DNA from 2 places in the Candidatus Contubernalis alkaliaceticus genome. Region 1 is predicted to be linked to the other one. Evidence: a T-box and tRNA genes for the amino acid it is inferred to sense, from the RefSeq annotation. Region 1 holds a T-box; the other holds one or more tRNA genes.
What was found. A T-box is a leader RNA that pairs with one kind of tRNA and senses whether it is charged. The one in region 1 lies ahead of HUE98_RS01650 (valine--tRNA ligase), so its partner is inferred to be a tRNA-Val.

Region 1 (15,639 bases):
CCCGTAAGACGGTTGGTAGCCACCATCCTAATCCACCGGTCTACCTTGTCCTCCCTCTCCTGTCTCTTTCTTTCCTCCAAATACTGCCGCAGAGAAACTAACTCTGCCTCGGTATCTGTATGATAAAACATGGACAGGTCTATCTCCGCTCTCAAGCCGGGATAAAACTCTATTTCTAACAGCCTCTCCAGAACTTCCTCCCCCCGGGGAAGGTTAATTCGGGGTTCTGTCAATATTTTGCTCAAGGGATTGATATCGTTTCCCAGGGCATTTCTTCCCATCAAGACTGCCTCTATAACCGTGGTTCCCCGGCCCATAAATGGGTCATAAACCAGGTCATTCTTTTCTGTAAACATTTCAATGAAAAAACGGGGCAGTTGAGGCTTAAAACAGGCACGGTAGGATATCTCTTGAAGGGAAGAAGCCTGCCTCTGCTTAGAAGTCCAATATTCATTAATATAATAGAAAACCTCATTTCCCTCAATAATATTCTTTTCTATGCGTGTAACTGACGGTAATGCCAGCATTTCTTTGCCCTGGCAGACTTCTTGAAATACAAAGTTTTCCAGAAAACTTTCCACTTCTGATAATTTCACATTTGCCACTCCCGGGAACTAAAGGTAGCAGGGACGTTTCTCGCGCTTCCCTGTTTCCTTTACTTTTTACATAATTTTTGCCTTCTGCATTTCCTCCAGACGTGCCTGCACCGTCACCAGCTTTTCCCGGTAATCCTCCAGTTTGTTTTTTTCTTTTTCTACCACTTCCGCACGGGCCTTACTGATAAAAGCTTGATTGTTCAATTTCCCAGCGGCCCGGGAGACTTCCTTTTCCAGCCGAGAAACTTCTTTGCCCAACCTGGAGATTTCCTTGTCCAGGTCCACCAGGCCTGCCAGGGGCAGATAAATCTCAACTCCGTTAATTACAGAAGTCAGTGCCTGCCCAGGTTTTTCCTCCAAATCCGGTTCAATAATCAGCTGCTCTGTAGATGCCAGGTGATGAATATATGTTTTCCCCTGCAGAAGAACTCTAGTAGCTGCAGCCTCTGTTGGCTTCAACACAACATTACACCCTTTTCTTGGATGAATGTTCATTTCACTCCTTAAATTTCGAATGGACTTGATTACTTCCATTAAAAAGGACATATCCTGACCCTCTTCGGTAAAATTTAAGTCCGGGTCTTCTTGTGGCCAAGAAGCGATAATAAGGGCTTCTCCCTGGTGGGGCATATGCTGCCAAATTTCTTCAGAAAGAAAAGGCATAAAAGGATGAAGGAGCCGTAGTGTTCCCTCCAGCACAAAACAGAGCATGGATTTGGACTTTTTTTGATTCTCCGCCTCCTCACCATATAGATCAATCTTGCTCATCTCTATATACCAGTCGCAAAAGTCCCGCCAGATAAAGTCATATAGTTCCCGGGCCGCGTCCCCCAACGCATACTTTTCCATCAGCCGGGTAATCTCCCTCACCGTCTGGTTATAACGATGTAGTATCCAGCGGTCTGCCAGGCTTAAATTTCCATCTAGGTAAATATCTTCTGCCTGAAAACCTTCCCCCAGGTTCATAAGCACAAATCGGGAGGCGTTCCAGATTTTATTGGCGAAATTTCGGCTGGCCTCCACATTTTCCTGGCGCCAACGCTGATCGTTCCCCGGTGCCTGGCCGGTGATGAGAGTGAAGCGAAGGGTATCAGCACCGTAATCCTGTATTACTTCCAGAGGGTCTACCCCATTGCCCAGGGACTTGCTCATCTTCCGTCCCTGACCATCCCTGACCAGTCCATGAATATATACCTCTTTAAAAGGCACCTGATTCATAAACTGTAAAGACATGAAAATCATACGAGCTACCCAGAAATAAATAATATCATATCCGGTAACCAGCACATTGGTGGGGAAAAAATGCGTTAAATCTAAAGTCTCATCAGGCCAACCCAGGGTTGAAAAAGGCCATAAGGCGGAGCTAAACCAGGTATCCAACACATCGGGATCCTGCTTTAATTCCCTGCCTCCGCATTGGGGACAGGTATCCAGGTCAGTGCGGGATACGATGGTTTCACCACAGGGACAATACCAGGCAGGGACCCGGTGCCCCCACCAAATCTGCCTGGAAATACACCAGTCCCTGATGTTTTCCACCCAATTAAGGTAGGTCTTGGTAAATCTCGAAGGCACAAACTGGGTGCGGCCTTCTTTGACTGCTGTAATAGCAGGCTCCGCCAGGGGTTTCATTTTTACAAACCACTGCTTAGACAGCAAAGGTTCAATCACTGTAGTGCAGCGCTGACAATGACCTACGGCGTGTTCATGATGATCAACTTTTACAATTAAACCCAAAGATTCCAAGTCCTTGACCACTTCCTCACGACAGTGATAACGATCCATCCCCTGATATTTTCCAGCTTTATCCGTCATCTTCCCATCATCCCCGATGACTACCATCTGTTCTAGATTATGCCTGAGGCCGATCATAAAGTCATTGGGATCATGGGCCGGAGTCACCTTCACCGCCCCACTTCCAAATTCAGGGTCTACAAATTCATCAGCCACTACTGGAATCTCCCGATTAACCAGCGGTAGTATAACATTTTTACCAATCAAGCCCCGGTACCTTTCATCTCCAGGATGTACTGCTACCGCTGTATCCCCCAGCATGGTTTCCGGCCGGGTAGTAGCCACCATCACATATCCTTCCCCCTGGGAATAGGGGTATTTCATATAGGTCAGCGTCCCATTTTCATCTTCATGTTCCACTTCAATATCCGAAAGGGCCGTGTGACAGCGGGGGCACCAGTTAATGATATAGTTACCCCGATAGATTAAATCTTTTTCATAAAGGCTGACAAAAACCTCCCGAACTGCCCGGGTGCAACCCTCATCCATGGTAAACCTCTCCCGAGACCAGTCACAGGATACACCCAGTTTCTTCAACTGATTAGTAATCCTTTTATGGTATTCCTCTTTCCATTCCCATACTCTATCCAGAAATTTCTCCCGGCCCAGATCATACCGGCTGAGCCCCTCCTCCAACAGGTGTTCCTCCACCTTTATCTGTGTAGCAATTCCTGCATGGTCCGACCCCGGGACCCAGAGAGTATCAAAGCCCTGCATTCGCTTCCAGCGAATTAAAATATCCTGCAGAGTATTGTCCAGTGCATGACCCATGTGCAGGGTGCCGGTCACATTGGGCGGGGGTATAACAATGGTAAAGGTCTCCTTGGAAGGATCCCCTTCAGCCCGGAAGTAATCTCCCTTTATCCAGAAATCATAACGGGAATCTTCTACTTTTTGTGGTTCATAAACTTTGGATATGCTGGTTTCCATTTTCTCCTATCTACCTCCTTTAATTATGAAAACAATTATAACGATAAAAAACTTCTCTCATCCTTAAGGACGAAAAAAGTTCTTCTCCGTGGTACCACCTCATTTTCCGAAAAAACCGGACACTTACTTAGATATAACGGCATAACCGACTTAACTTAATTCTTTGTTTTCAGCTAAGCTGCTCAAGGGTGACCTTCAGACCGGCGGATTCCGGGAAATTTTCAGCAACAATCCCTCTCTGTTGAAACCTCTGCCGCCCTACTCTCCCCGTCAGGGCATTTCATATATAAAATTATATATCATATTATACCCTGTAAAAATCCTCTGTCAAGCTTAAAGCTCTATCAAAAGGGTATTTAATTATCATACCCCATGGCATAGCGGTCTAGTTATATTTAAGCAGACTTTCGTAGTAGTTTTAGAAAGAAAAAAACAAAAAACCGCTTACGAGCGGTTTTCTAGAAGTTCATTTATTGTTTTCCAAAGAGCTATCCGGCCATCCCCGGTCTTAGCAGAAAAAGAAATCATAATATCTCCATTTTCTCCCCTTAAACCTAGTTTTTTCTTAGCCTTTTTTAAATTGTTTAAGGCTCTTCCCCGGGAAAGCTTATCACTTTTAGTGGCAGCTACAATTGTAGGGATTTCATTAAACTTCAGCCACTGGTACATAAGCAGATCATCTTCCGTAGGGTCATGCCGTATGTCCATCAGCATGACTACCACTTTTAATTGCTCCCTTTTCTCCAGGTAGCCTTCAATCAGCTCCCGCCATCTCTCTTTCATTTGTTTGGAAACCCTGGCAAAACCATACCCGGGCAGATCCACCAATAAAAATCGCCCATTAATTACATAAAAATCAATGGTTCTAGTCTTTCCCGGTTGAGAACTGGTGGGAGCCAGTCTCTTCCGGCCCAAAAGGCTGTTAACCAGAGAGGATTTCCCAACATTGGATCGACCGCAAAAAGCAACCTCGGGCAGTTCCCCTGAGGGGAACTGCTCCGGGTTTACAGCTTTATTACAAAACTCTACTGATTTTACCTGCATAACCTGTATTTTCTCCTTCTTTTTTCACCAATGCATGGTTTAACACTTCATCCATATTATCCACCAGGATAAAGTTATGCTTACGCTTCACGTTGGCTGGAATCTCCGAAACATCCTTCTTGTTATCCTTTGAAAGAATTATATTTTTTATGCCTACCCGGTGTGCAGCCAGTACTTTTTCTTTTACACCGCCCACCGGCAGAACTCTACCCCTCAAGGTAATCTCCCCGGTCATGGCCACATCCTTCCGTATAGGAATATTGCTCAAGGCTGAAATTAAGGCTGTCGCCATGGTAATACCTGCTGAAGGACCATCTTTGGGTATAGCTCCCTCAGGAATATGAATATGAATATCCGTATTTTCATAAAAATCCTCTTGAATATTCAGAGCCTTGGCCCGGGAACGTATATAGCTTAAACCCGCCTGGGCCGATTCCTGCATCACATCTCCCAGTTTACCGGTCAAGATAAGTTTACCTTTACCCTTCATCAAGGTAACTTCTATACTCAACACATCTCCACCGGCCTCGGTCCAGGCAACTCCTGTGGCTACCCCTACTTCATCCGCCCTCTCAGCAGCACCGTAGCGATAGATAGGCACTCCCAGGAACTTATAAACCGCCTGTACATTGACCGTAATTTTTTTACTGGAATCCTGCACAACTTCCCTGGCCGTCTTCCGGCAGATACTGGCAATTTGTCTTTCCAAATTCCGAACCCCGGCTTCTCGAGTATACTCTTGAATCACTTTCCGCAGCGCATTTTCCGAAAAGACGAGGTTTTCCTTCTTTAACCCGTTTTCCTCCAACTGTTTAGGGACCAAATACTGCTCAGCAATTTTCAGCTTTTCCTCCTCGGTATATCCGGGGATATAGATGGTCTCCATCCTGTCCAGCAGAGGCCTGGGAATATTGTAATAAGAATTGGCCGTGGTAATAAATAAAACATTGGACAAGTCAAAAGGTACCTCAATATAGTGGTCGCTGAATTTATTGTTCTGCTCGGGATCCAGCACCTCCAGCATAGCAGCCGATGGATCACCCCTAAAGTCTGTAGACATCTTATCTATTTCGTCCAGCAAAAATACTGGGTTTTTGGACTTTGCATCCTTCATGGCCTGAATAATCCTGCCGGGCATAGCTCCTACATAGGTCCTGCGGTGTCCCCTGATTTCCGCTTCGTCCCGGACTCCCCCCAGTGAAATCCGTACGAATTTTCTTTCCAGAGCCCTGGCCACAGAACGGGCCAGAGAAGTTTTACCCACCCCGGGAGGCCCCACCAAACATAAAATAGGGCCTTTAAGTTTTTCTGCCAGCTGACGCACTGCCAGAAATTCAATAATTCTCTCCTTAACCTTTTCCAATCCGTAGTGGTCTTCATCCAGTATTGTTTCTGCCATTTGAATATTTAGGCGGTCTTCCGTTTGTTCTTCCCAGGGCAGCGCCAACAGCCAGTCCAAATAATTCCTTATGACTACACTTTCCGCAGCCGCCGGAGGCATTTTTTCCAGACGATCCAATTCTTTAAGCGCTTTCTCTTCCACCTCTTCGGGAAGTTCAATAGCCTCAATCTTTTCCCGATATTCATCGACTTCGGCCATTTTTTCATCCTTTTCTCCCAATTCCTTTTGAATCGCTTTCATCTGCTCCCGAAGATAATACTCCTTCTGAGTCCTTTCCATCTGTTTTCGAACTCTTAGATTTATTTTTTTCTCCAGGTCCAGAATTTCCATCTCTTTGCCCAGGATTTCCCCCAGTTTTTCAAGACGATTCTTAGGGCTTATGGCCTCTAAGATTTCCTGTTTTTGTTGAATCTTCAACGTTAAATGGGAAGACACAATATCCGCCAGTTTACCCGGGTCCTCAATAGATGAAACATTAACCAGGGTTTCCGGCGGCACCTTTTTCCCTACCTTTACATACTGTTCAAACTGATACAGCACACTCCTCATCAAGGCTTCTATCTCCGTGCTTTTTTCTTCATTATCCTCCAGTTCATCGACTTCCACCTGAAAATATGGCTCCATAGCCACAAATCTCTTAATGCTGGCTCGATATAAGCCTTCCACCAGAACCCTGATGGTCCCTCCGGGAAGCTTAATTAGTTGTTTAACCAATGCAATCGTTCCCAGAACATACATATCATCGGGAGCCGGTTCTTCTACTTTGGCATCCTTTTGTGCAACCAGCAGTATTTTATTATCCTCTACCATGGCCTGTTCCAAAGCATTAATAGAACGTTCTCTACCTACATCCAGGTGGATAACCATGTTTGGAAAAACCAAAATTCCTCGTAAGGGCAGCAATGGTAATACTTTATTTACTTCGTCCACTTTATCCTCCACCTCCCATAGTATACTTATATTATATCAGATAATCTATCATTTGTGTAAATACTGATAAGGCCCATTTATTTTATTATTCTCGTTACCTCTTCTTTTTCCTTTTTTTTTAACTTTCCTTTTTATGTACAAATCTAGAAGGGGTCGTTGAAGCCGTGGGCGTTAAAGGGGTCAGACTTGAAATATTCACCTATATTTCAAGTCTGACCCCTTGTTCTTGTTTTTTTCAAAACAAAAAGACCGCCCTAGCCGTTTACTTTAACAGCCTTTTGGACAGCCCAAATTTCCATAGTATTTTGTTTGAAGGTGGAGGGTCAAGCCTGACCCCCTGTCTATTCTTTTTTTAACCAACCGTTTTAAACATTTTTTCCTGTTTATCTTCCAATAGGGCATGAAGCAGTACTTCTTCCAGATTCTCTACAGGGATTATCTCTATATCATCCCGATTTGAATATAAATTCTGCCAGTTGTCCTTAGGGATAATGACTTTATTGGCTCCAGCCAGCTTGGCTGCCTGTATCTTTGTTGATACGCCCCCCACCGGCTTAACCAGGCCCCGAATGGAAACCTCTCCAGTCATAGCTACCAGGTTATCCACCGGAACATTCTTTATTGAGGAATAAATAGCAGTAGCGATAGATACCCCTGCTGAAGGGCCGTCAATAGGAACACCTCCCGGGAAATTAATGTGAATATCATAATTCCTGGGATCTACCTCCAGGTATTTTCTTAGAATAGTCAATACATTTTCCACCGAACCCTTGGCCATGCCTTTACGGCGAATAGACCTTTGGGAATCTCCCATATGTTCTTCTTCCACGATACCCGTAACGTTAATTTTACCCAGGCCCTTGGTGGAAGGCATAGTAGACACTTCAATATCGATCAGGGTGCCCATATTCGGGCCGTAAACCGCCAAACCGTTCACAAAACCTACCTGGGGGTAAAGGGATACTTTCTTTTCCGGCCGAGGGGAAATGTGACTGCTGTTGACCACCCACTCAATATGTTCGGGAGTGATTTCCCGTAAACCTTCTGCCATGGATACCCCAGCGGCAATCTGGATAATGTTTACCGCTTCCCTTCCATTCTGGGCATAATTGCCGATGATTTCCACTGCCTTTTCCCCTAAAACAAAATCTACTTTTTCTGCAGCATTTCTGGCAATCACGGCAATTTCATCGGGAAGCAGGCCCCGGAAAAATATTTCCATGCAGCGGGAACGCAGTGCAGGGGGTATATGATCCGGCGTCTTGGTAGTCGCTCCCACCAGGCGAAAATCTGCCGGCAGGCCCCTTTGAAAAATTTCATGAATGTGATCTGGAATATTAGTATCTTCCGAACTATAATAAGCACTTTCTAGAATAACTTTCCGGTCCTCCAAAACCTTTAAGAGCTTATTCATCTGTATAGAATGAAGTTCTCCAATTTCATCGATAAAAAGAACCCCTCCATGAGCCTTAGTCACAGCTCCCGGTTTGGGCTGTGGGATTCCTGCTACTCCCATGGGCCCAGCTCCCTGATAGATAGGGTCATGGACAGACCCGATTAGAGGATCTGCTATACCTCTTTCATCAAACCGAGCAATGGTGGCATCCAATTCAAAAAATTTTGAAAAGGGACCGAAGGGTGAATCCGCATTTTTCTTTGCTTCCTCCAAAATCAGGCGAGCTACAGCTGTTTTCCCTACTCCAGGGGGCCCGTATATAATTACATGCTGAGGATTTGGCCCACAAAGAGCAGCCTTTAGAGCTTTCATCCCATCCTCCTGACCAATAATCTCTGTAAAGCATGCTGGTCTGGTCTTTTCTGAAAGGGGTTCACTCAAGGAAATAGACTTCATGTGATTTAACTTATCCATTTCTTTTCTTGAAACTCTAACCACGGCTGTCTTACTGGTCTGCTGAGACCGAAGCAGATTCCAGAAATATATGCCAATTACAATAGCAAAAAATATTTGGATAATCCCGATAATACCTGCAAATTGCAACAAAGGTTATCCTCCTTCCCACTTTTTGAGAATGTTAAGAACAACCTTATTATTCCCCTGAGTAAGATGAAATATCCAGAGATAAACCATGTTAAGGCACAATATGGTAAATAATTTGCCAAATATTTTTAGTTGTCAGGATTGTCAAGGGGACAGTTCTTCTGACAACATTGAAAAACACGGCAGTTTAACTGCCGTGTTTTTTTGTTTTTTATTTTAAAGTTTGAAATTATGCTAAGCTGATTCTTCTTTTTTCTTTTTCCTCTGGTCAACCGTTACCAGGATAGGATCCTCATTGTTTTGGATTACCTCCCGGGTAATAATACACTTGCTAACATCTCCACGGGTAGGCATATCGTACATGATATTCAATAGTGCCTTTTCAATAATAGCCCTGAGACCCCGGGCTCCCGTATTCCTTTTAATGGCTTCTTCAGCGATATAGTCCAGTGTACCCTCTTTAAATTCCAGGTTTATCCCATCCAGATCAAACAGTTTCTGATACTGCTTCGCAAGAGCATTTTTAGGTTCCATTAAAATTCTGATTAGTGCTTCTCTATCCAGTGCCTCCAGAGTAGCAATTACCGGAATCCTACCTACGAATTCTGGAATTAACCCATACTTCAGAAGGTCTTGAGGCAGGACATTCTTCAGAATTTCACTGATATCGCTATCCGCCCGGCTCCGGATATTGGCTCCAAAACCTATTCCTTTACTTCCTACACGGCTTTGAATGATTTTTTCCAAACCGTCGAAAGCTCCTCCGCAGATAAACAGGATATTAGTGGTATCAATCTGCATAAACTCCTGATGGGGATGCTTGCGTCCTCCTTGAGGAGGAACACTGGCTATAGTACCCTCTAGAATTTTCAGCAGTGCCTGTTGAACACCTTCTCCGGAAACATCCCTGGTAATGGAAGGGTTATCTGTCTTTCGAGCAATTTTATCTATTTCATCAATATAGACGATACCTTTTTCTGCTTTTTCCAGATCATAATCCGCGGCCTGAATTAGCTTTAAAAGAATATTTTCAACATCTTCTCCCACATAGCCCGCTTCTGTCAAAGAAGTAGCATCGGCGATGGCAAAGGGAACATTTAAAATTCGGGCCAGAGTTTGAGCCAGCAGGGTCTTCCCCACACCAGTGGGCCCTATGAGCACAATATTACTCTTTTGAATCTCTACTTCTTCCAGTTTCTGCTCCGAATTGATCCTCTTGTAATGATTATAAACTGCTACGGATAAAGATTTTTTGGCTTCGTTCTGGCCGATCACATACTGATCTAGAATATCTTTTATTTCTCTGGGTTTCGGCAGTGAGACCAAATCAAGGTCCAGATCTTCATTCAATTCCTCTTCAATAATTTCATTGCAGAGTTCTATACATTCGTCGCATATATAGACCCCCGGACCGGCCACCAGTTTTCTAACCTGCTCCTGAGTCTTTCCACAAAATGAGCATTTCAACTGTCCTTTATCGTCGTTAAACTTAAACAATTTATCACCTCTTTTAGTCGGTTAAGTTTTAACCTTCTTTCTTCTCCAGCACACTATCAATTATACCATATTCCAAAGCCTGTTCAACTGACATAAAATAGTCCCTATCAGTATCACTTGATATTTTCTCCACCGGTTGGCCGGTATGACTTGAAAGAATTTGGTTCAAAGACTCTCTCAATCGCAGAATTTCCCTGGCATGAATTTCAATATCAACGGCTTGACCTTGGGTTCCCCCGGCAGGTTGGTGTACCATGATTCTGGAATGGGGGAGAGCAAATCTTTTACCCTTAGTACCGGCAGCCAGCAGTACTGCCGCCATACTGGCAGCCATACCAACACAGATAGTAGATACATCGGATTTAATATACTGCATAGTATCGTATATGCCTAAACCCGAATCAACACTGCCCCCCGGTGAATTGATATAAAGGTTAATATCTTTATCCGGGTCTTCGGACTCTAAGAAAAGCAGCTGAGCAATTACCAGATTGGCCACCATATCATCAATTGCGCTGCCAATAAAAATAATCCTGTCCTTTAATAAGCGGGAGTAAATATCATATGCCCGTTCTCCCCTATTGGTCTGTTCTACAACCATCGGCACCAAGTTCATAAATTATCTCCCTCCATATGGTAAATAATTGTATTCCATTTATCTCTAATTTATTCTGGTTGTTCAGAAATTTTCATTTCTTCTTCTGGTGTATCTACTTCTTCTAAAATTTTATCCACAATATTTACTTTGGCTTCATCTACTAAAAAGTCAACCGTTTTTCTAAAGGTTATCTCTTTTTTTAACACATCTATCTGTCCGCTTTTTTCAAAATACTCTTTGATATTCTCAGGCTCCTGCTGGTAGCTTTGAGCCATTTTATTAAATTTTTCCTCCAGGTCTTCCGGGGTAGCTATAAAATCCTCTTGTTTCATAATAGCTTCTAATACCAAATTAGCCCTTACTCTTTTATCAGCCTCAATACGGTTATCCTCTTTAATAGATTGCTCTGTATTTTCCGTCAGCTGACAGTACTGTTCTAGAGTTAATCCCTGTTGTTTTAACTGCTGAGAAAAATCACTGATTACCCGGTCCAACTCCCGTTCTACCAAAATCTCAGGAGTATCCACCTTTGAGTTCTCAGTAACTATACCTATAATTTTTTCCTCCAGGTCTACTCGATCTTTTTTCTCTGCATCTTTTTTTAGTTTATTCAGCACATCTTGTCTGAATTCTTCCAGTGTATCAAAATCGCTCACTTCTTTGGCAAAATCATCATCCAGGAGAGGTTTTTCTTTTTGCTTTAAACCTTTAATAGTTACTTTAAAGGTTACCTCTTTTCCCGCCAGTTCTTCTTTCTGGTAATCCTCAGGGAATGTTACCTGAATCTCTTTTTCTTCTTCCTGTTTGCACCCAATTAACTGTTCTTCAAAACCAGGAATAAAGGTGCCGGAACCAATTTCCAGGGAATAATTTTCTGCTTTTCCCCCTTCAAAGGGTTCTCCCTCCAGGTAACCTATGAAATCAATCATAACAATACTACCCTGTACTGCTTCCCCTTCTTCTACTACCACCACACGGGTATGTTTTTCCTGCATCTCTGTTAAGTACTCTTGAACTTCTTCCTCTGTTACTTTAGATTCTACATGGTCCACTTCTACACCTTTATATTGACCCAACTCAACCTCGGGTTTAACATCCACTGTTGCCTCAAAAATTAAAGGTTTGCCCGGCTCTATTTGTTTAATATTAACATCCGGCTTGTCTATGGGCTCAATTTCTAACTCCTCCAAAGCCTCTTCATAAGCTTCAGGGACCAACATTTCCAGTGCTTCTTCATATAGAATCTCGGGACCGAATTTGGCTTCCAATACCCTGCGGGGCACCTTCCCCTTCCGAAAACCGGGTACATTAATTTTCCCTACTACTTTACGGTATGCTTTGCCCATGGCTTCTTCAAGTCTTTCCACTTCTACTTCAACTTCTAACACCACTTTATTGTTGTCTAGCTTTTCCAACTTGGTCATCAAATATGCCTCCTCCTGTAATCAAGTATTCAGTAATTAGCGGTAGTTATCTGTATTTATCATAACATAACATTACTGAATAACCAAATATATATACTTTTAAAAAAAACGCCTAATACAAAAGCTTCAGGCGTTACTTCAAATACCATGAGGTCAATTTAGTTTAAAACTATTGGTGCGAGGAGGGGGACTTGAACCCCCACACCGAAAGGCACTAGATCCTAAGTCTAGCGCGTCTGCCAATTCCGCCATCCTCGCACTAATAATTGGTGAGCCATGAAGGGCTCGAACCTTCGACACCCTGATTAAAAGTCAGGTGCTCTGCCAGCTGAGCTAATGGCTCATAAAATATAATGGCTGGGGTGGGAGGATTCGAACCTCCGCGTGCAGGATCCAAAGTCCCGTGCCTTACCGCTTGGCTACACCCCAACTTAGTTATCTTTTTTAATGGTACGCCCGGCAGGATTCGAACCTGCGACTCCCAGATTCGAAGTCTGTCACTCTATCCACCTGAGCTACGGGCGCAGATATATCCTAATAATAAAATGGGGTGAGTGATGGGACTCGAACCCACGGCCCCCAGAGCCACAATCTGGTGCTCTAACCACCTGAGCTACACTCACCACAAATATAGAAATCAAATCAAGAAAAATGGCACGCCTGGGAGGAATCGAACCTCCGGCCCACGGATTAGAAGTCCGTTGCTCTATCCCCTGAGCTACAGGCGCATACCTTACTTAAACCAAAAATCATTTACTTCTATTATCCCTATTTTTCAGAATAAAATTTACGTAAAGAATTTTTTGCTTTTTCATTCTACAGTACCCACCCTGCAGAGTCAAGAGTTATATCAAAAACATAAATAAAAAATTAGAAGTCTTAACTCCTAATTTTAATTAAAAAATGGAGCGGGTAGGGGGAATCGAACCCCCGCGACTGGCTTGGAAGGCCAGGGCTCTACCATTGAGCTACACCCGCATCTGGTCGGGGCGAAGGGATTTGAACCCCCGACCCCTTGGTCCCAAACCAAGTGCGCTACCAAACTGCGCTACGCCCCGCAGAAAAAAAATCTGCATTAGCTTTCTAACAGTATACATTCTAACACATTCAAAATAATAATACAAGTTTTTAAAAAATGATTTTACTTAAGCAAAAGTAACCTTAAAGATTATCCTTTTAAACGGGGCACTTCTATGATTTCGACCTCTATAACTCCGTCATTAAGCTGGACCATGCCACAGGATGGACCGTTTCCCATACGGGGGCCGCTAATACTGCCCGGATTTAAAAAAATAATACCTTCCCGCTCAAACCTGGAAGCCAAATGAGTGTGGCCAAAAATCACCAATTGAGCCTTTACCCTTTTTCCTTCAGCAATCAGTGCATTATAAAAATCCCCTGGATCCAAACTATGACCATGGATTACATATATCCTAATTCCCTCCAGTTCCAGAATCAGTTCTTGGGGGGAAAGCCTGGGGTAATCACAATTACCCACCACTGCCTTAACGCTTAAGCTGGGAAGGCGTTGAGATAGTTTTACCGCATCCTGGTAAAAATCCCCGGCATGAATCAACAGGTCTACCGAATCCATAGTGGTAAGTATCTTTTCCATCATAATTACATTGCCGTGGGTATCGCTAAAAACGGCTATCCTCAAGTTGATACCCCCTACAGTTTACTCCCTTTCACAATGGAAGGGCTTATTCAACAAACCCCTTTAATACCTCTATCGCTTTTTTCATGGCATTACCCCTATGACTTATATTATTCTTTATTTCTGGTCCCAGTTCCGAAAATGTTTTTCCATATTCCTGGACTAAAAACAGGGGATCATAACCAAAACCCATATTTCCCCGGGGTTCCCGGGTAATTATCCCCCGGCAGCTGCCCTTAATTACTACCGTTTCCTTTTGGGGCCGGGATATCGCAATCACACAGGTAAACTGCGCCCCTCTCTGCTCCCAAGGGACATGGGACATGAGCTGCAGTAATTTTTTATTATTTTCTTCATCAGTTGCACCTTCACCGGCAAAGCGAGCTGAATAGACCCCGGGGCTCCCCTTTAAATAGTCTACCTCAAGCCCAGAATCATCGGCCAACACAATACACTCTGTAAAATCATTTAAGGCTTGGGCTTTAATAACAGCATTTTCCTGAAACGTATCACCATCTTCAATAATCTCAGGACATTGAGGAAAGTCCAACAGCGATAAAACCTCAAAAGGCAGACCTGTAAGTATCTCCTTAAATTCCTTCACCTTCCCCAGATTCCTGGTTGCAATAACTAGAGAAATCATTCCCTAATTCCCCCGATCAGAGAAACTGCCGGCCCTAAAACTTTCTTTTGATATTCAATTAATTCCGAGGTACCTTTTTGAGCTAAGATTAAAAGATTGAGCATTAAATCCTGGGAAAAAGGCTCTCCCTCAGCTGTTCCCTGTATTTCTACCAGGCTTCCGTCACCAGTCATAACCAGGTTCATATCCACCTGGGCTTTAGAATCTTCTTCAAAGTTTAAATCCAGAAGTTCTTTTTGTTCTACAATTCCTACACTCACCGCGGCCAAAAAATCTTTTACCGGAAAACGGGTTATGTGATTTTCCTTTAACAGCTTATATAGGGCATCCACCAAAGCAATATAGGCTCCGGTAATGGAAGCAGTCCTAGTTCCACCGTCCGCTTGAATTACATCACAATCAATCCAAATCGTCTTCTCTCCCAATGCTTTCAGGTCAATCACTGAGCGGAGAGACCTGCCGATGAGCCTCTGAATTTCGTGGGTCCTTCCCCCCAACCTCCCCCTGGCCGATTCCCTCACATTACGGGTTTGTGTAGCCCGGGGAAGCATAGAATATTCTGCAGTGATCCACCCTTTGCCTTCACCCTTCATAAAATAAGGTACTTTCTGCTCCACAGTGGCATTGCAGATTACCTTGGTGTCCCCTACTTCAATCAGTACCGAGCCTTCAGGATGTTTAGTAAATGATCGGGTAATTTTTACTTCTCTAATATCATCAGGCCCTCTGCCATCTTTTCGCATAAAATACCTCCATTTTTTTAAACAACTAACTTCCTATGCTTATATATTTTACCAGAATGTAAATAAAATTCCCATATATTTTATTAGAAAAGGAAGACTCTCCAGTCTTCCTTTTCCTTTAGAAACCAAATTTTTTAAAATCTGAGCCCTAATATTTTGTTATATAAAACTGCATAGCCAAATTATTACTATCGAATCTGGATAGGCATTTCCCTGGTCAGTTCCGGAACCTCTCCATCAACCAGGATAGAGACTCTATTAATTTCGGGAAATTGAGATAGAGTCAGCACAATCTGCCTTAAAATATTTTCCTCTGCAGTGGCTCCACCATGATATGCCAAAAATTCCTCTGAAAAATCTATGGTAGCCAGACCCTCTTGCA
Region 2 (15,639 bases), 1.3 Mb from region 1:
ATGAGTTAAAAAGATAACTGAAATTTTATTAAAGTTTTAGAAAATGCCGGCTCAAATAATTACTTAAATACCTGAAAACCTATATGTCCTGAAAAGCTTTTTCCTTATTATAACACTAATGCAAAATTTTAATTAAAAAACTCTCTCCGGCGGCTTCAATTAAGCCTCCGGAGAGAGTTTCGTTTAATCAATTATAATTAATCCCTGGATACAGTAACTATACCGGGATTGTTTACAGCCTCTCCAATTATTTCTGCCCGAAGTCCCTTCTCCTTTAAACGAAGAAGCAGTTCATCGGCTTCCTCTGGGACGACAGATAGCAGCAGCCCTCCAGAAGTCTGGGGGTCAAAAAGAAGCAGAGCTTCCAACTGGCTTACCGAAGGCTTGATCTCAATGCAGGATTTTAAATAATCCTTGTTACGATAAGCTCCCCCGGGAACAAGCCCCTCCTCTGCCAGTTCCTTAACCTTATTTAAGAAAGGAACCCGTGAGAAATTGAGACGGAAACCTACTTTACCGGCACATGCCATCTCGTACATATGTCCCAAAAGACCAAAACCAGTCACATCAGTGCAGGCGCTTACGTTAAATGCCAGCGATGCCTCCGCCGCCCCTGCATTTAACTCAGCCATTAAGAATACAGCCTCCCGGGCTTCATCCTGGCTGATCACTTCCCCTTTCAAAGCTGTGCTGATTACCCCTGTACCCAGGGGCTTAGTCAGAATCAGTTTATCCCCTGCTCTGCTTCCGGCGTTGGTTTTTATCTTATCCGGATGAACGATTCCGGTGACAGACAGTCCGTATTTAGGTTCTTTATCGTCTACACTGTGACCGCCCAGACTAAGAGCGCCAGCCTCCTGAACCTTATCAAAACCACCTCTCAATATTTCCCCCAGCACTGAAATATCTAATGTATTTACGGGAAAACACACAATATTCATAGCTGTTAGGGGCTTTCCCCCCATAGCATAAATATCACTCAAAGAATTGGCCGCCGCAATTTGACCAAACATGTAAGGGTCATCCACAATAGGCGTAAAAAAATCTAGGGTTTGAATCAATGCCGTGTTTTCATCCAGTTTATAAACTCCAGCGTCGTCAAAAGTATCACTGCCTACCAAAAGCTTTCCATCTTTCTGCTGTGGTAACAGGCTCAGAACCTGAGCCAGGGTCCCGGGACCGATTTTTGCTGCTCACCCGGCACTGCAGCTGAGCTGTGTGAGTTTAATCTTCTGCTCATCCATAATTTAACACCCTCTTTTGATGATTTTTCCAGTATTTCTTTTGAATATAATAAGTATAACATATATTACAGGTACTTTAAAATGCAGGTTCTCACCTTATCCATCAATTAAAGTATAATTTTTAATCATTTATGGAGATATTAAATAATAATAAGAGACAATGTGATCATCATTATAGACTTCCCTTTAAAAAGCCATCATTGGAGGGTACTTCTTTGAACAAATCCAAATATGAAAAAAAACTAGACAGAATCATGAAAAACCTGAAAATAAATAAGTATGACTACAACTGGGACAGGTACGGAAGTTGGATACAGTTTCACTACAAAGAAGACCTATACAGGTTGGAACACAATATTGAAAAAGCCAGAATTCAAGGTATTATCATACATTATGGATCAGAGGCTTTCGCCCAGATTGTATTGGCCCTGGAAGATTTATACAAGGTAATTAACCGGGGAATTTACAATCTGGACACCTGGCTATCCGGAATGAGGCTGCCCTCTGAAATTAATAATACTAATGAATATTATGAACTTCTGGGTTTCACTCAAAAGCCCTCCTCCGTAAATGAAATATGGGAGCAGTATCATAAGCGTATTAAAAATTTAGACTTGGACAATAATGGCACAAAACCTGCGGCAGAAGCCTTAAAAGAAGCCGCTGAAAGGGCTGTAGAACAGTTAACGGGTCACGCACAATAATACACAATAGCCTTTGATATCCGGCGCTGCTTATAGCCGGTCAAACGCACTAATCTACGACATAACAAAACACTGCTATGGATACACGCAGTGTTTTGTTATGTGCAAAAGCTAACTAATAATCATTATGATTATTAGTTCAGATTAATAGACTCAAAGCTCACAGCAGCCTTATCCGCTGCTCCTGCTTCAAGACTTTTTGCAATTAATGCACCCATAATTCTTGAACTTCCTAACAATTTTACGTCAGCGTTGGGGGCATAGAGCCCTCCCCGGAAGACTGTATTGCCGGAACCGAAATTGACACTGTTTCCTTGAACATACATGATCAATCTGCTGGCTGTTCCTGCTGCATTAATATTAATGGTTTGGGTAACCTGATTGAAATTATCAACATAAAGCAGCAATCTTCCGGAACCCTGCAGGACAATATGACCTGCAATGCTCAATGAACCAACCCGGATAATTCGATCAGTATTTCCGGTATTTATGTAAAGAGTACTATTTCCTGTTATGTTTATACTTGAATAATAACTATCGTTTTCTATTGTATAGTTTGAAGAATTCACCGTTAAATTTCCCAAAGCCGGTAAATCAGTGGGATAGGCCGGGAGATTATACGTCCTTTTACTATCAAGAGTAAAAACACTTCCAGTTATGGCATCATCAATAGTGCGTCCAGAGCCTGGTACATTTATTACGTTTTCCGGGTCCCCACCTGGCCCAATGAATACATTTCCAACAATAACATCATTTTGAAAATTTAAAGAAACACTATTTTGGGCTGTAGAGTTTGTGGCAATATTTCCTATAATCTTTGTGCTGCCGTTAACCCTAATGGTATCATCAACAAAAACAGCCATGCTAAAGTCCTGGATATTTTCATCAATGCTGCTGACGTAAGGGTTTTCCGGCCATACCTGGTTAACAGCTTCGTTTGAACTTTGTACCGCTTGAAAAACTGCAGATAGCTTAAATACTTTTCCCTGATACTGGTTATCAGTGTTTAAACCGTCAAGACAGACTCTAAGACATAGTACCGCCTGTCGCTCTGTCTCAGATGCACCGCTATAGGTTCCCGGCAGGGGATGCTCATAATACCAGGTGTTCCCATCTCTTATCCACCCCTGAGCAGAATTTCCTTCACCGGACACTTGAGATCCCATGTCTAAGTCACAGAAACCCCAGTAAACTACATCTAAATCTGGATCAGGAAAAAAAGGAGTTCCGTCCTGGTTGTACCAACTTCCGGTGATAACAGCCCTTATATAGGCAGCCTTGGTTCCCATATTAATGATAGTATATTCTTTTTCTGTACAGTCACCGGGGTTCCAGTTTTCAACCATATAAGCTGGCGGAGTTATTGTTTCATCCGCCTGAATAAGGACGGTGCCGGCAGTAAATGTATTCGCAATGGAATCACTTTCATATGTAAACCAGGCCATAGTTCCTAAAGACATAGCGGCTGCTGCCAGCGTTATCATAATCAAACTTGAAATAATTTTCTTTTTCATAGATAATCCCCCGCAAACTGGTTCTTGTGTACAAACATTAAACTGTAGCACAATTGGAAACCAAACAATAATAATACTAATTATACATTATTCACCTGTTTTTGTAAATATTTTTAAACATTCTTTGTTTTGCTGTTGTTTTTTCATTTTTTTCGTATAAAAGCAAAGGCAAAAAACACTGCGAGAAAAACGCGGGTCTTTGACAGTTGAATAATGAACACATGTCTTAAAAGCCTTGAAAATAGGGCTTTTTTTATTGCAAATTTGTCAATTTTTCACCTATTTCTATTGAGTATTATTGAGTATTATGTTATAATATAAGGGATTGGGGGGTTAATATGAGATTGTCTATTTCGAAATCAAAAAATTCCACATCTCTTTACGTAATTAAATCAACTTATGAGAATGGTGTACATTCATCAAAGATTGTTGAAAAACTTGGAACAGTTAATGATTTGAGTAAAAAGTTAAACGGCCAGGATCCCATTGAATGGGCAAAGAAATACATAGCAGAGCTGAATCAAAAAGAGAAGGAAGAAAAGCTTGATGTGTTGGTAAAGTACTCACCTTCCAAGGTCATTACGAAAGATGAACAGCGCTCTTTTAACGGTGGTTATCTTTTTCTTCAACAAATATACTATCAACTTGGCCTTCACAAAATATGTAAAGAAATGTTAGGAAAATACAAGGTTACATATGACCTAAACTCCATACTCTCCAGATTGATTTACGGAAGAATAATCTTCCCTTCATCTAAGCTCGCCACTTACCAACTTTCCTCAAGATTTATAGAACAACCTAACTTTGAACTTCAACATATATACAGAGCTCTTGAAGTTATTGCTAAGGAAACGGATTTTTTACAATCATCCTTGTACAACAACAGTTTAAAAGTTTCTAAGAGAAATACTGGTGTACTTTATTATGATTGCACCAATTATTTTTTTGAAATTGAACAGGCAGATGGCGATAAGCAATACGGTCCATCAAAAGAGCATAGACCAAACCCAATCATTCAAATGGGCCTATTTATGGATGGAGACGGTATCCCTCTTGCATTTAGCATCAACAAAGGAAATACAAATGAACAATTAACACTAAAACCCTTAGAAAAGAAAATTCTATCTGATTTTAATCTTTCTAAATTTATCGTATGTACCGATGCCGGTCTAGCGTCCAAAAATAACAGAAAATTTAACGACAGGGAAGAACGAGCATTTATTACAACTCAATCAATTAAGAAATTAAAAGCACATCTAAAAAAATGGGCACTTGATCCAAACGAATGGCACCTCTCTAACGATGTAAAAACCTATGACATCTCTAAACTAGATGATGAGAAAGCTAAAAATAAAATGTTTTACAAAGAACGTTGGATTAAAGAAAATGACCTTGAACAAAAAATCATTGTGACGTACTCTATCAAGTATAGAGATTATCAAAGAAAAATCCGTAATTCACAGATAGAACGTGCACAAAAAACAATAGATTCAAATCCTACAAAAATAAAAAAATGTAATCAGAATGATTGCAGAAGATTTATTAAAAAAACTAATTTTACTCCTGATGGAGAAATTGCTGAAAAAGAAATATACAGTATTGATACAGAGGTTATCGCTAAAGAAGAAGCCTTTGATGGGTTTTATGCTGTATGTACAAACCTTGAGGATGATGCTTCTGAAATAATTAAAGTAAACAATAGACGATGGGAGATTGAAGAATGTTTTAGAATTATGAAAAGTGAATTTAAAGCCAGACCTGTTTATTTAAGCCGTGATGACAGAATAGAAGCACATTTTACAACTTGCTTTATATCCTTAATTATTTACAGATTATTGGAAAAAAAGCTTGGTGAGAAATATACCTGCAGTGAAATAATTAGAGGATTAAAGGATATGAACTTTCATGAAATAAAGGGGGAGGGTTACACTCCAACATATACGAGAACTGACTTTACTGATGATTTACATGAGGCATTTGATTTCCGTACAGACTACCAGATTATAAAAACAAAACAAATGAAAAAAATTTTTAAAGCGACAAAAAAATAAAAACATTACTCACTTTTTTGAATACAAAAAAAGCTTGATAATCCTTGTAAATCAGGGATCATCAAGCTTTTTGCTTGTAACAACTGTCAAAGACGAGATTAAACTGTAGCACAATTGGAAACCAAACAATAATAATACTAATTATACATTATTCACCTGTTTTTGTAAATATTTTTAAACATTCTTTGTTTTGCTGTTGTTTTTTCATTTTTTTCGTATAAAAGCAAAGGCAAAAAACACTGCGAGAAAAACGCAGTGTTTATAAGTAAAGTTAGAAGTAGACCTGTAAGCCGAGTTCTGTCTTAGATAGCCATCTATCTGGAATGTTAGTTGCCTAACATCTCAAGCGACCTAACCCGAGGGATCAGCGAGCCGCTTCATCCCCTCCTATTTGGTCTTGCTCCGGGTGGGGTTTACCTAGCCGGTTAGTCACCTAACCGCTGGTGCGCTCTTACCGCACCGTTTCACCCTTACCCCACATTGGAGGTTAGAAGTTAGAAGTTGGAAGTTGGATTTAAGACAAGTAAAAAAACGGGACGGTTCACCTGTCTTATATACTTGCTTTCCATGGCGCTGCCGAATTTAGACGGCATGGGAATGTATCCTGAAATAAAGAGTTAATTCCCTTTCTAATCTCCAACCTCTAACTTCTAACCTCCAATGTGTGGGTGGTTTATTTCTGTGGCACTTTCCTTAAGGTCGCCCTCACTGGGTGTTACCCAGCACCCTGCCCTATGGAGCTCGGACTTTCCTCAGAAACAATATTGTACTGCTCCTGCGACTATCCAGCCTACTTCTTTTGTCTGCAGTAATTATAACATATTTTCACCATTTTTTAAAGTATTATACCTTATGCATTACTCCTGCTGAAATATTAGCCTTCCACAATTTTCGCAAGTAATCAAGATTCCTGGAGTGTAAAGGCTACCAATAGTAGAAGAAGATAAGGACACCTGACACCCCAGGCAGACCCCCCCTTTCACTTTAGCCACAACATTAAATCCTGCCTTTTTTTTCAAGTAAGCATACTTTTCCAAAAGCTCAGAGGTTATCTTTGCCTCCAGCTGTTCTTTACTTACCTTGTGTTTTCGATACCGGCCTTTCAGTTTGCGGCTTTCCTGTCTATCCTTTTCTTCCAACTCCTTTAGACTCTCCTGCGTTTCCTTTTCTTGGCTTCGTTTCCCCAGCAGTTCTTTTTCTTTTTTTTCTATCTTTTCCATCTGTTGAATAACCATATCCTCCAGTTTGCCGTTTTCCTCAGATAACAGCTTCAACTTTTTTTCCATCTGAACTAATTCTTTGGTAGCAGTAACTTCTCCCCCATATAATTGTTTATTAGTTTCCTGAATATCTTCGGCAATCTCCTCTCCCTTCAGTTCCAGGCGGCGAAGTACCTTTCTCTGTGCATTTAGTTCTTCTTCCAGAGCTTTAAGCGACCTTTCAATACCATCCAACAAAGCTCTGGCCTCCTCCACATCCTTTAGTGATGTACGACTTTTATATTGTTTATTAATCTTGTTCATGTTCTTTTCTGTTTCCTGAAGATCCCACAAAAGCATAATATCGCTAATCTTCTTCACCCCCTAAATATTAAAAGATAGACTAAAATATAGTCTATCTCTACATAATTGACCAGGGATTAGTTTCAACCCCGGATACAAATATTTTGTTAGTATGACCGCCTTTTTCTACCCTGTCTCGCAGATAATCCGCTAGAAAAGGAACCACCACCCTCTCTGTTGCATCGTGACCGGCATCAATCAAAGCAATGTTCATAGAAAGGGCCTTTTGAAATTGGTGGTAACTTATATCCCCGGTGATTAACAGGTCAGCGCCCCTGGATGCAGCCTGTTCTATCATACCACCTCCACTGCCACCACATACCGCCACTTTTTTTATTATTTTTTCCCGAGGACCGGCAAGCCTAAGTTCCTTCACCTGTAACCTCTCCTTCACTTCTGTTGCAAGTTCTGCTAGACTCAATTCTTGGGTAGGCTCCCCTACTATACCTAATCCCATTACTTTTCCCTTGTTTTTCAAAGAGTATACATCATAGGCAGCTTCCTCATAAGGATGTGCCTTAATCATACTGCTGAGAGCTTTATTCAAGTTTTCCTCTGCAACAATAGTTTCCAACCGGAATTCAGATACCGTTTCTATTTTACCCTGTTGACCAATAAAGGGATTTGTGCCCTCCAAAGGTTTAAAAGTTCCTACTCCCTCCAGGTTAAAAGTGCAGTGGCTGTAATTTCCAATCCATCCCGCCTTGGCTTCTGCTAATGCTTCCCTTACCCCATTCTCATATCCTTTAGGAACAAAAACCACAATTTTATACAGCTTCTGGTAATAGGTAGGTTTTAAAACTTTCTGGTTTTTTAAAGAAAGTCGTTCTGCCAGTCTCCGGCTCACTCCCTGCTCCGTTACATCCAGATTGGTATGAGCGGAGTACACTGTCAGATCTTTTTTAACTGCATCACATATCAGGCTTCCCGCAGGAGAGTCTGGTTCTACAGCCTTCAGCGGACGGAAAATGATAGGATGGTGAGTTACCACCAGGTTGGCCCCCAATTCCAGAGCTTCTTCCATCACTTCCCGATTAAAATCCAGAGCAATCAGAACATTGGCAGCTTCTGCTTTAAGGGAACCAATCTGCAGTCCCGTAGGGTCTCCCTCCAGGGCTAAGAAGGGTGGAGCCAGCTCTTCCAGGTATTTTGTTAATGTTTTTATATGCATTTGAGTTCCTCCTGGATTCTATTCACCAGTCTTATCCAATAGTTATACTTTTGAGGCTCAATTTCCTGCCTTGATCCTTTTAAACTTTCCAGAACTGTATTGTATTTTCTCATTTTATGCTCAAAAAATGCTTTAAAAAGAGGATCAACATCCTTCTTTTCCAAAAGACGAGGGCCCAATTCTAACTGAACATCATCCAACTGCTCCCCTTCTCCGGGAACCGCCATAATAATTACATAGAAATGCTTACCCTCCTGAGCAATTTTCTCATCTATTATGGCAAAGTTATTCTCCCCCAACCAGAATCGAACATGAGGTATATTTACCATAGGTTGAAGAACAAGCATTTTTATTCCGGCAGTAATTTCAGGACTTTCTTCCAGGATTCCACATACAGTTTTTCCACCCATCCCTGCTATAATAATAACCTCAACCCGGTCTTCTAACTCAATTATCTTTAAGCCGTCTCCTAATCTAACACTTATTATTTCCTGTAAATTTAAAGAATGAACCAGTTGTCCAGCTTTTGCCAAAGGTTTCTCGTTCACATCTCCGGCAATCACATAGGGGCTGTTTTTTTCTTCAACCAGATATACCGGCAGATAACCATGATCTGTGCCAATATCAGCCACAGTACAGCCCCCTGGAACTGAATCTGCAATGGTTTGTAGACGGGGCGTAAGTTTCATCGTTTTCCCCCTTAACCGCTAATATTCTACTATTCCTTAAAAAATATGAAAAACCTTTATTCACTCATCGTTTTTCTCTGTATTACCCTTGTCCTGATTGATCCCCCACATATAAAACGCTTCTCCTGCATCCATGAGGAAGCGAAGAATAGCCTGATCAGAGCTAGAATCAAAGGCACCGGAGTTAACTAACATAGCCAGGCCGTGAGTAAAGATCCAGGTATACTGAACCAACGCATCCTGACCAGATTCCTGCATTTCCAAGAGAGCTTTTCCTGCTGCACTATCCTCGCCAAATTCTAAAAAAAATGATTCTTTAATCACTGACGTATCCTCTGAATCAATCTTCTCAGGGTTCTGCAGATAAAGAAAACGAAACAAATTCTTTTCATCCCGTGCAAACACTACATAACCAAATGCCAGGTTTAAAAGAGTGTGTTCGGTATACTGCCGCTGTTGGAATTCCTTCAATAGACCCCTGGTTTTTATTCGCAGCTCCTTTTCCAGTTCATCTACAGAACGCACGTGAGAGTAAATAGGCATGGTAGACGATCCAAGTTTTTTAGCAATGGCTCTTGTGGAAACTGCACTCCAGCCTTGTTCCCGAATTAGTTCAAAGGCAGCCTCAATAATTTGGGCATATGAATACACACTGGGTTGAATCATAAGACCACATCCTTACTAACTATTATTATGTTCTATAACTGCTGTTATTATATATAACATATGTTATTATGTCAAGAATTTTAAGTAAAGCTAAAAGAAACCCTAAAGACGGCTCCGTTAACTCTCAGAAAAGAAAGAGACTGCAGATTTAAGGAATTCTGCAGCCTCAATTTAGAAATTTTTAAAAATTTATAAATATCATAAAAGGGTAAAAAACCTTTAATAACCATGGTGGGCGATGACGGGCTTGAACCGCCGACATCCTGCTTGTAAGGCAGGCGCTCTCCCAGCTGAGCTAATCGCCCTAATTGGTGACCCCTGGGGGAATCGAACCCCCGTTACCGGCGTGAAAGGCCGGTGTCTTGACCGCTTGACCAAGGGGCCAAATTGAGATGTGGGACGTGAGATGTGGGAGGTGGGATGTTAGATATGGGATTTTAGGCTTAACAAGACGGCCCAAAAAACTATCCTGTCTATTTCTTCTTCCCACTTTTAACTTCTCTCTTCTCAACCACACTACAAAAAATTTTCTTCACAAAAGTAAACTCCAACTACTTATATTGACATGTGTTGGAAGTCCAGGAAGATGTAGAATGCTTTTCTAACCTCCAACCTCCAACTTCTAACCTCCAATAAGTGGTGGGCCCACCAGGATTCGAACCTGGAACCAACCGGTTATGAGCCGGGAGCTCTGCCATTGAGCTATGGGCCCTAATATTGGCTCCCCAGGTAGGACTCGAACCTACAGCCTATCGGTTAACAGCCGATTGCTCTACCGTTGAGCTACTGAGGAACAATATCTTTTTCACTGCATTTAAGATTATAAAGGATATTTGACTTTAAGTCAAGGTCTATTCCAGGTAATCTTTCAGCCTCTTGCTTCGCATGGGATGACGCAGTTTTCTAAGGGCTTTCGCCTCAATCTGCCTTATTCTTTCCCGGGTAACCCCGAATACCTGGCCTACCTCCTCCAGTGTTCTAGAGTGGCCGTCATCCAACCCGAAACGCAGCCGGAGCACTTTTTCCTCCCGGGGAGTCAACGTGTCCAGCACATCCTTAAGCTGTTCTTTCAATAGTTCAAAGGCTGCCGCATCTGCTGGAGCCGTAGCCTCCTGATCCTCGATAAAGTCTCCCAGATGACTGTCGTCCTCTTCTCCAATGGGAGTTTCCAATGAAACAGGTTCCTGGGCTATCTTAAGTATTTCCCTGACCCTGTCTTCAGTGATATCCATCTCATGAGCAATTTCCTCCGGCGAAGGTTCCCTGCCTAACTCCTGAACCAGCTGCCGGGATACCCGAATCAGCTTGTTTATGGTTTCAACCATGTGCACCGGGATTCTTATAGTACGGGCCTGATCAGCAATAGCCCGGGTAATGGCCTGGCGTATCCACCAGGTGGCATAGGTGCTAAATTTATAGCCTTTCCTCCAGTCGAACTTTTCTACGGCTTTAATCAAGCCCAGATTGCCCTCCTGGATCAGGTCTAAAAACTGCATACCCCGACCAACATACTTTTTGGCTATGCTCACCACCAGGCGCAGGTTTGCCTCGACTAGTTTTCTTTTGGCCACTTCATCCCCGGATTCCATCCCCTGGGCTAGATTAATTTCTTCACTGGGAGTAAGTAGAGGGACTTTTCCGATTTCTTTTAAATACATTCGAACAGGGTCATTAACAGTGACCCCTTCCAAAACACTCAAATTAATATTGGTATCTATCTCTGCCTTTTCCAAACCCTCTGTAACCTTGGTTTCCTCGTTTATTTCATCTACTACTTCAATTCCCTGGTTAGCCAGTTTGTCATAAAAATCATCTATCTCTTCAGGGCTAAGGTCATAATCCTGCAAATACTCCATAATCTGCCGGTAAGTCAAAGACCCCTTTTTGTTTCCGCTGTCAATCAACGACTTTTGAACTTTTTTTATGTCTTTGTCTCTATCGCTCAATTTATACTACTCCCCTTCCATAACACCCTATCACTGAGGATTAAAATCTTTTTCCAGGCGCTTTATTTCAGTCCACTCAACCAGAAGTCCATTGATTTTTTCCCCGTCCTGCTGCCTATCCAATTTAGAAATTTCTTTTTCTATTTCTTTTCTTTTCAGGCTCAATTTATGACACTTGATCTTCCTAACACAATCTTTTATTATTTTTTCCCGATTATCCGGATTTCTTTCCTGCTCCAAAATCAAGGCCGCAGCAATTTTTTGTTCTTCAAAGCCCGGGAAAAGCCTCAGTATAGTATGTTCTGAAATGGCATTACCATCGTTCCTTAAATAAAACAGTTTCTCTATGATCCCTCTATAGGGAGGATAACAAAAGTCTGAATCCTTAAGCCATTTTTTTACTTCAAAAATATAATCAGGATTTTTAAGCATAAGTGCAAGAATCTCTTTTTCTGCTGCCGGGGGCTTTACCTGATTGTTTGCCGAACCATCTGGTTCTGTGTTCCCAAATTTTATCTGTTTTTTTCCTTTGGCACGCCTGAATTTCTTCAATTCTAACTGCAGCGAATCCAGGCCAACACCAATCTGACTGCTTACCTTCTGAAGGTATACGTCCAACTCCACAGAACTATTCAGTTTAGCTAAAACAGGTAATATCTTTTGAATATATAAAAGCTTTTCTTGTGGCGTACAGAAATCCAGCACACCCAAATCTCTTTGGGTTTTTTCCAGTTTATAATCTATTAATGGTAAAGACTTTTCTATTATTTCTTTTTCGAATGCCTTGATTCCTTTTTTTTTGATGAAATCATCTGGGTCCATACCCTGTGGCATTTGGGCCACCTTGACCCTGCAGCCTGCGGACACTAATATATCCATGCCCCGCCAGGCCGCTGCTTCCCCCGCCGCATCAGAATCGTAAGCAATTACCACGCTGGAGGCATTTCTTCTTAAAACTTCTGCCTGTTCCTCCGTAAGACTGGTGCCCAGAGAAGCAACACAATTTTCCACTCCCTCTTGATGAGCAGTAATCACATCCATATATCCTTCAAAAACTATGGCTTCATCCTTCTCCCTGATTGAAGAACGAGAATGATTCAAAGCATAAAGAATTTTTCTTTTATTGTAAAGGTGAGTTTCCGGAGTATTTAGATATTTAGGCTGCGCACCCTCCAAAACTCTCCCCCCAAAACCTGCCACCTGATTTTGCTGATTAAAAATAGGGAAAATAATTCTATCTCGAAAACGGTCATAATAACCTGAACCTCGGGAACGGCGAACAATTAAACCGGCTTTTTCTATGTTTGTTTCACTGAAACCTTTGTTTTTTAAATATCTTAATAAAAATTCCCAAGAGGAAGGGGAATAACCAATATTAAACTTCCTTAATGTTTCCCCTTTTAGCCCCCTACCCTTTAAATAATTTAACGCTTTAATTCCATATTTTTTGCTAAATAGAACCGAGGAAAAAAACTTCATACTAACTTCATTGATCAGCAGTAATTCTTCCTTTAAATCTTTTACTTTTTTTTCTCCGGGTGATAAAGGTTTTTCTGGTAAAAAAATTCCTGCTCTCCCTGCTAAAAGCGTTACGGCCTCTCTAAAAGTTAAGTTTTCAATGGCCATAATAAAAGTATACAGGTTTCCCCCTACTCCACAACCAAAGCAGTGATAGAGCTGTTTATCCGGTGAAACGGTAAAAGATGGAGTTTTCTCAGAATGAAAAGGGCATAAGCCTGAGTAATTACGACCGGATTTTTTTAACGCAGTATAATTGGAAATAACCTCCACCAGATTAAAATGCTGCCTGATTTCTTCTATGGTTTCCTCCGGCACGATATTTTCCATAAAACCCCCCAAGGTAAAAAAAGGTTTATGAGATTTTTTTCATATTCGTCAATAAATGACAAATTCCTGCACAAACGTACATTTTTATCAAAAAACCCCATCCCATAATAGGAGAGACGAGGTGTAAATACTGCTTAATATTTAATCTGCCAACTTAAATTACACAACCAGGTTTGGTAAGAATCTACCTCCTCTTTCCCGGTTTAGTCTCTCTTTAACAAACACATATTCTATATGATTAAAATATATTCTACATGGCGCATTTTATTTCCTGCAAAGTAAATAAAAATAATAATAATATATAAAAACCTATGATTATCAATCAATATTATATACCATTTATAGTTTTTTATTCTCTCTTTACCAAAATCATAGAAATAATAGAAATCTTTTCTACGGCTGTTCCCAAAGTCTGGTTAACTAGACCAGGGCTTGGGAATAAACAATTTCTGATAGAGATTAATAAAGTAAATATCAGTCATTCCGGCTATGTAATCACAAACCCTTCTTTCCAGAAGGCTTCCCCCTTGAAGTGACCCGTTCTCCAAAGGAATTTCTTCAGGCCTTTCTAAGAAGTAATTAAAAACATGATTGAACATTTTAATTATTTTTTGGTCTTCTTTCTTAGCCTCAGACCCTACATAAACATTTTCAAATAAGAATTCCCGTAAATCCAACATCACCTGCATTACCTGGGGACTCATCTGAATTAACGGTTGGGCAAAACTGTTTTCTATCAAGTCTCTCACCATGGTATTTATTCTCATGGAGGAGGTATTGCCCAGAATATAAGGTACATCCCTGGGAAGATCTTCCTCTTTTAATATCCCCGCCCGAAGAGCGTCATCAATATCATGATTTATGTAAGCAATCCGGTCTGCAATCTTAACAATTTGTCCCTCCAGGGTAGATGGAAGAGTGCTTCCGGTATGATTCAATATCCCATCCCTTACTTCCCAGGTGAGATTTAACCCCTTTCCCCCCTCCAGGCTTTCAACAATTCTCAGACTCTGTTGGTTATGTTTAAATGGTCCGTAAATTTGACTCAAAGCCGCTTCTCCCGCATGCCCAAAGGGAGTGTGCCCCAGATCATGACCCAGCGCAATAGCCTCAGTAAGATCTTCGTTTAAAGTAAGAGCTCGAGCAGCAGTCCTGGCAATCTGGGCTACTTCCAGAGTATGGGTCAATCGAGTCCGATAATGATCCCCTTCAGGAGAGATAAACACTTGAGTTTTATGTTTTAATCTCCTGAAAGCTTTGGAGTGAATAATGCGGTCTCTGTCCCGATGAAATGCAGTCCTGACCGAACACTCCTCCTCATAATCTTGACGGCCTTTACTCCTGGAGCTTCGCATAGCCTGGGGAGAAAGAATCTGCTCCTCCAGTTGTTCTCTTTTTTCCCTCAAACTGATCATAGATATCGGGCAAACTTACCTTAAAGCAGACCATTTTTTTCCGGCAGCTGCCCTTTCCTCCCATACATAAGGGTTTTATTATTTCTTATTTACTTTTTTCGCAAAGTCAAAGTAGCCTTAGCAACATCAACCAACCTGCGGGCCAAAATTTGTACCCTTGTAATGGCATAATCATCTTTGATTGCCGGCCTTTGAGCACAGGCACCGTGGTGTCCCGGATCCATAGAAACGTGTCCATCCCCTACAATAAGCATGCCCTGCACCAACATCATGTCATGTAAAGCCCTCAACGTAGTTTCCTGACCGCCGAACCGGGCGGCCCCCACTGAAACGGCCCCCCCTACGGTATCCAGCAGGGCATGCTCATTTCTTAATTTACGAGACATATCCCAAAAACTTTTTAACTGGGTAGAAACCGTACCAAAGTAAACTGGACTGCCTAAAATAATTCCATCACATTCCCTCAAAAGATTATAAATGCCCTCCAGTTTTTTCCCCTCGTAACAGACCCCGGGACACCTGGGCTCACAAACATTACAATAAGGTTGTTTTAATTCATCCAGTGCCTCCTGAGCAAAAATTAATTGTGTTTTAGCTCCCAACTTAGCTGCTTCGTCCAAACCAAACGTAAGAAGATCCGCAGTATTTCCATGCTGATGCACGCTGCCATTAATGCCTAATATTAACATAATCAACCTCCTTTAAAAATTGTACCTTCAATAATTGTGTCGGAATTAAAGGATTTTCATTTCTAATGTCTAACTATAAAAAAACAGTACTTATATATAATACAATTAATAATTTATATTTCCTGCTTAAGGAATTTTAA

Region 2: it has a tRNA-Val gene. The T-box ahead of HUE98_RS01650 (valine--tRNA ligase) is inferred to sense a tRNA for this amino acid. The anticodon was not compared.

What each region holds. Positions count from the first base shown of each region.
Region 1 is NZ_CP054699.1:338,786-354,424, reverse strand. Features, by position in the region: gene HUE98_RS01655 (DNA methyltransferase) at 1-596, opposite strand, end outside; gene HUE98_RS01650 (valine--tRNA ligase) at 663-3,320, opposite strand; T-box leader at 3,383-3,603, opposite strand; gene yihA (ribosome biogenesis GTP-binding protein YihA/YsxC) at 3,765-4,364, opposite strand; gene lon (endopeptidase La) at 4,336-6,633, opposite strand; gene lonB (ATP-dependent protease LonB) at 7,049-8,698, opposite strand; gene clpX (ATP-dependent Clp protease ATP-binding subunit ClpX) at 8,930-10,192, opposite strand; gene clpP (ATP-dependent Clp endopeptidase proteolytic subunit ClpP) at 10,221-10,808, opposite strand; gene tig (trigger factor) at 10,859-12,214, opposite strand; tRNA gene HUE98_RS01615 (tRNA-Leu) at 12,388-12,472, opposite strand; tRNA gene HUE98_RS01610 (tRNA-Lys) at 12,482-12,557, opposite strand; tRNA gene HUE98_RS01605 (tRNA-Gln) at 12,569-12,643, opposite strand; tRNA gene HUE98_RS01600 (tRNA-Arg) at 12,663-12,739, opposite strand; tRNA gene HUE98_RS01595 (tRNA-His) at 12,761-12,837, opposite strand; tRNA gene HUE98_RS01590 (tRNA-Arg) at 12,867-12,942, opposite strand; tRNA gene HUE98_RS01585 (tRNA-Gly) at 13,119-13,192, opposite strand; tRNA gene HUE98_RS01580 (tRNA-Pro) at 13,196-13,272, opposite strand; gene HUE98_RS01575 (metallophosphoesterase family protein) at 13,383-13,874, opposite strand; gene HUE98_RS01570 (XTP/dITP diphosphatase) at 13,918-14,514, opposite strand; gene rph (ribonuclease PH) at 14,511-15,257, opposite strand; gene HUE98_RS01560 (GerMN domain-containing protein) at 15,446-15,639, opposite strand, start outside.
Region 2 is NZ_CP054699.1:2,632,604-2,648,242, forward strand. Features, by position in the region: gene selD (selenide, water dikinase SelD) at 198-1,244, opposite strand; gene HUE98_RS13210 (J domain-containing protein) at 1,460-1,948, shown strand; gene HUE98_RS13215 (CalY family protein) at 2,083-3,462, opposite strand; gene HUE98_RS13220 (IS1634 family transposase) at 3,801-5,513, shown strand; RNA gene rnpB (RNase P RNA component class A) at 5,784-6,310, opposite strand; gene HUE98_RS13230 (zinc ribbon domain-containing protein) at 6,371-7,093, opposite strand; gene HUE98_RS13235 (Nif3-like dinuclear metal center hexameric protein) at 7,134-8,246, opposite strand; gene HUE98_RS13240 (tRNA (adenine(22)-N(1))-methyltransferase) at 8,237-8,935, opposite strand; gene HUE98_RS13245 (TetR/AcrR family transcriptional regulator) at 8,996-9,601, opposite strand; tRNA gene HUE98_RS13250 (tRNA-Val) at 9,831-9,906, opposite strand; tRNA gene HUE98_RS13255 (tRNA-Glu) at 9,911-9,985, opposite strand; tRNA gene HUE98_RS13260 (tRNA-Ile) at 10,239-10,313, opposite strand; tRNA gene HUE98_RS13265 (tRNA-Asn) at 10,320-10,394, opposite strand; gene rpoD (RNA polymerase sigma factor RpoD) at 10,453-11,547, opposite strand; gene dnaG (DNA primase) at 11,578-13,395, opposite strand; gene HUE98_RS13280 (deoxyguanosinetriphosphate triphosphohydrolase) at 13,812-14,807, opposite strand; gene HUE98_RS13285 (flavodoxin family protein) at 14,900-15,499, opposite strand.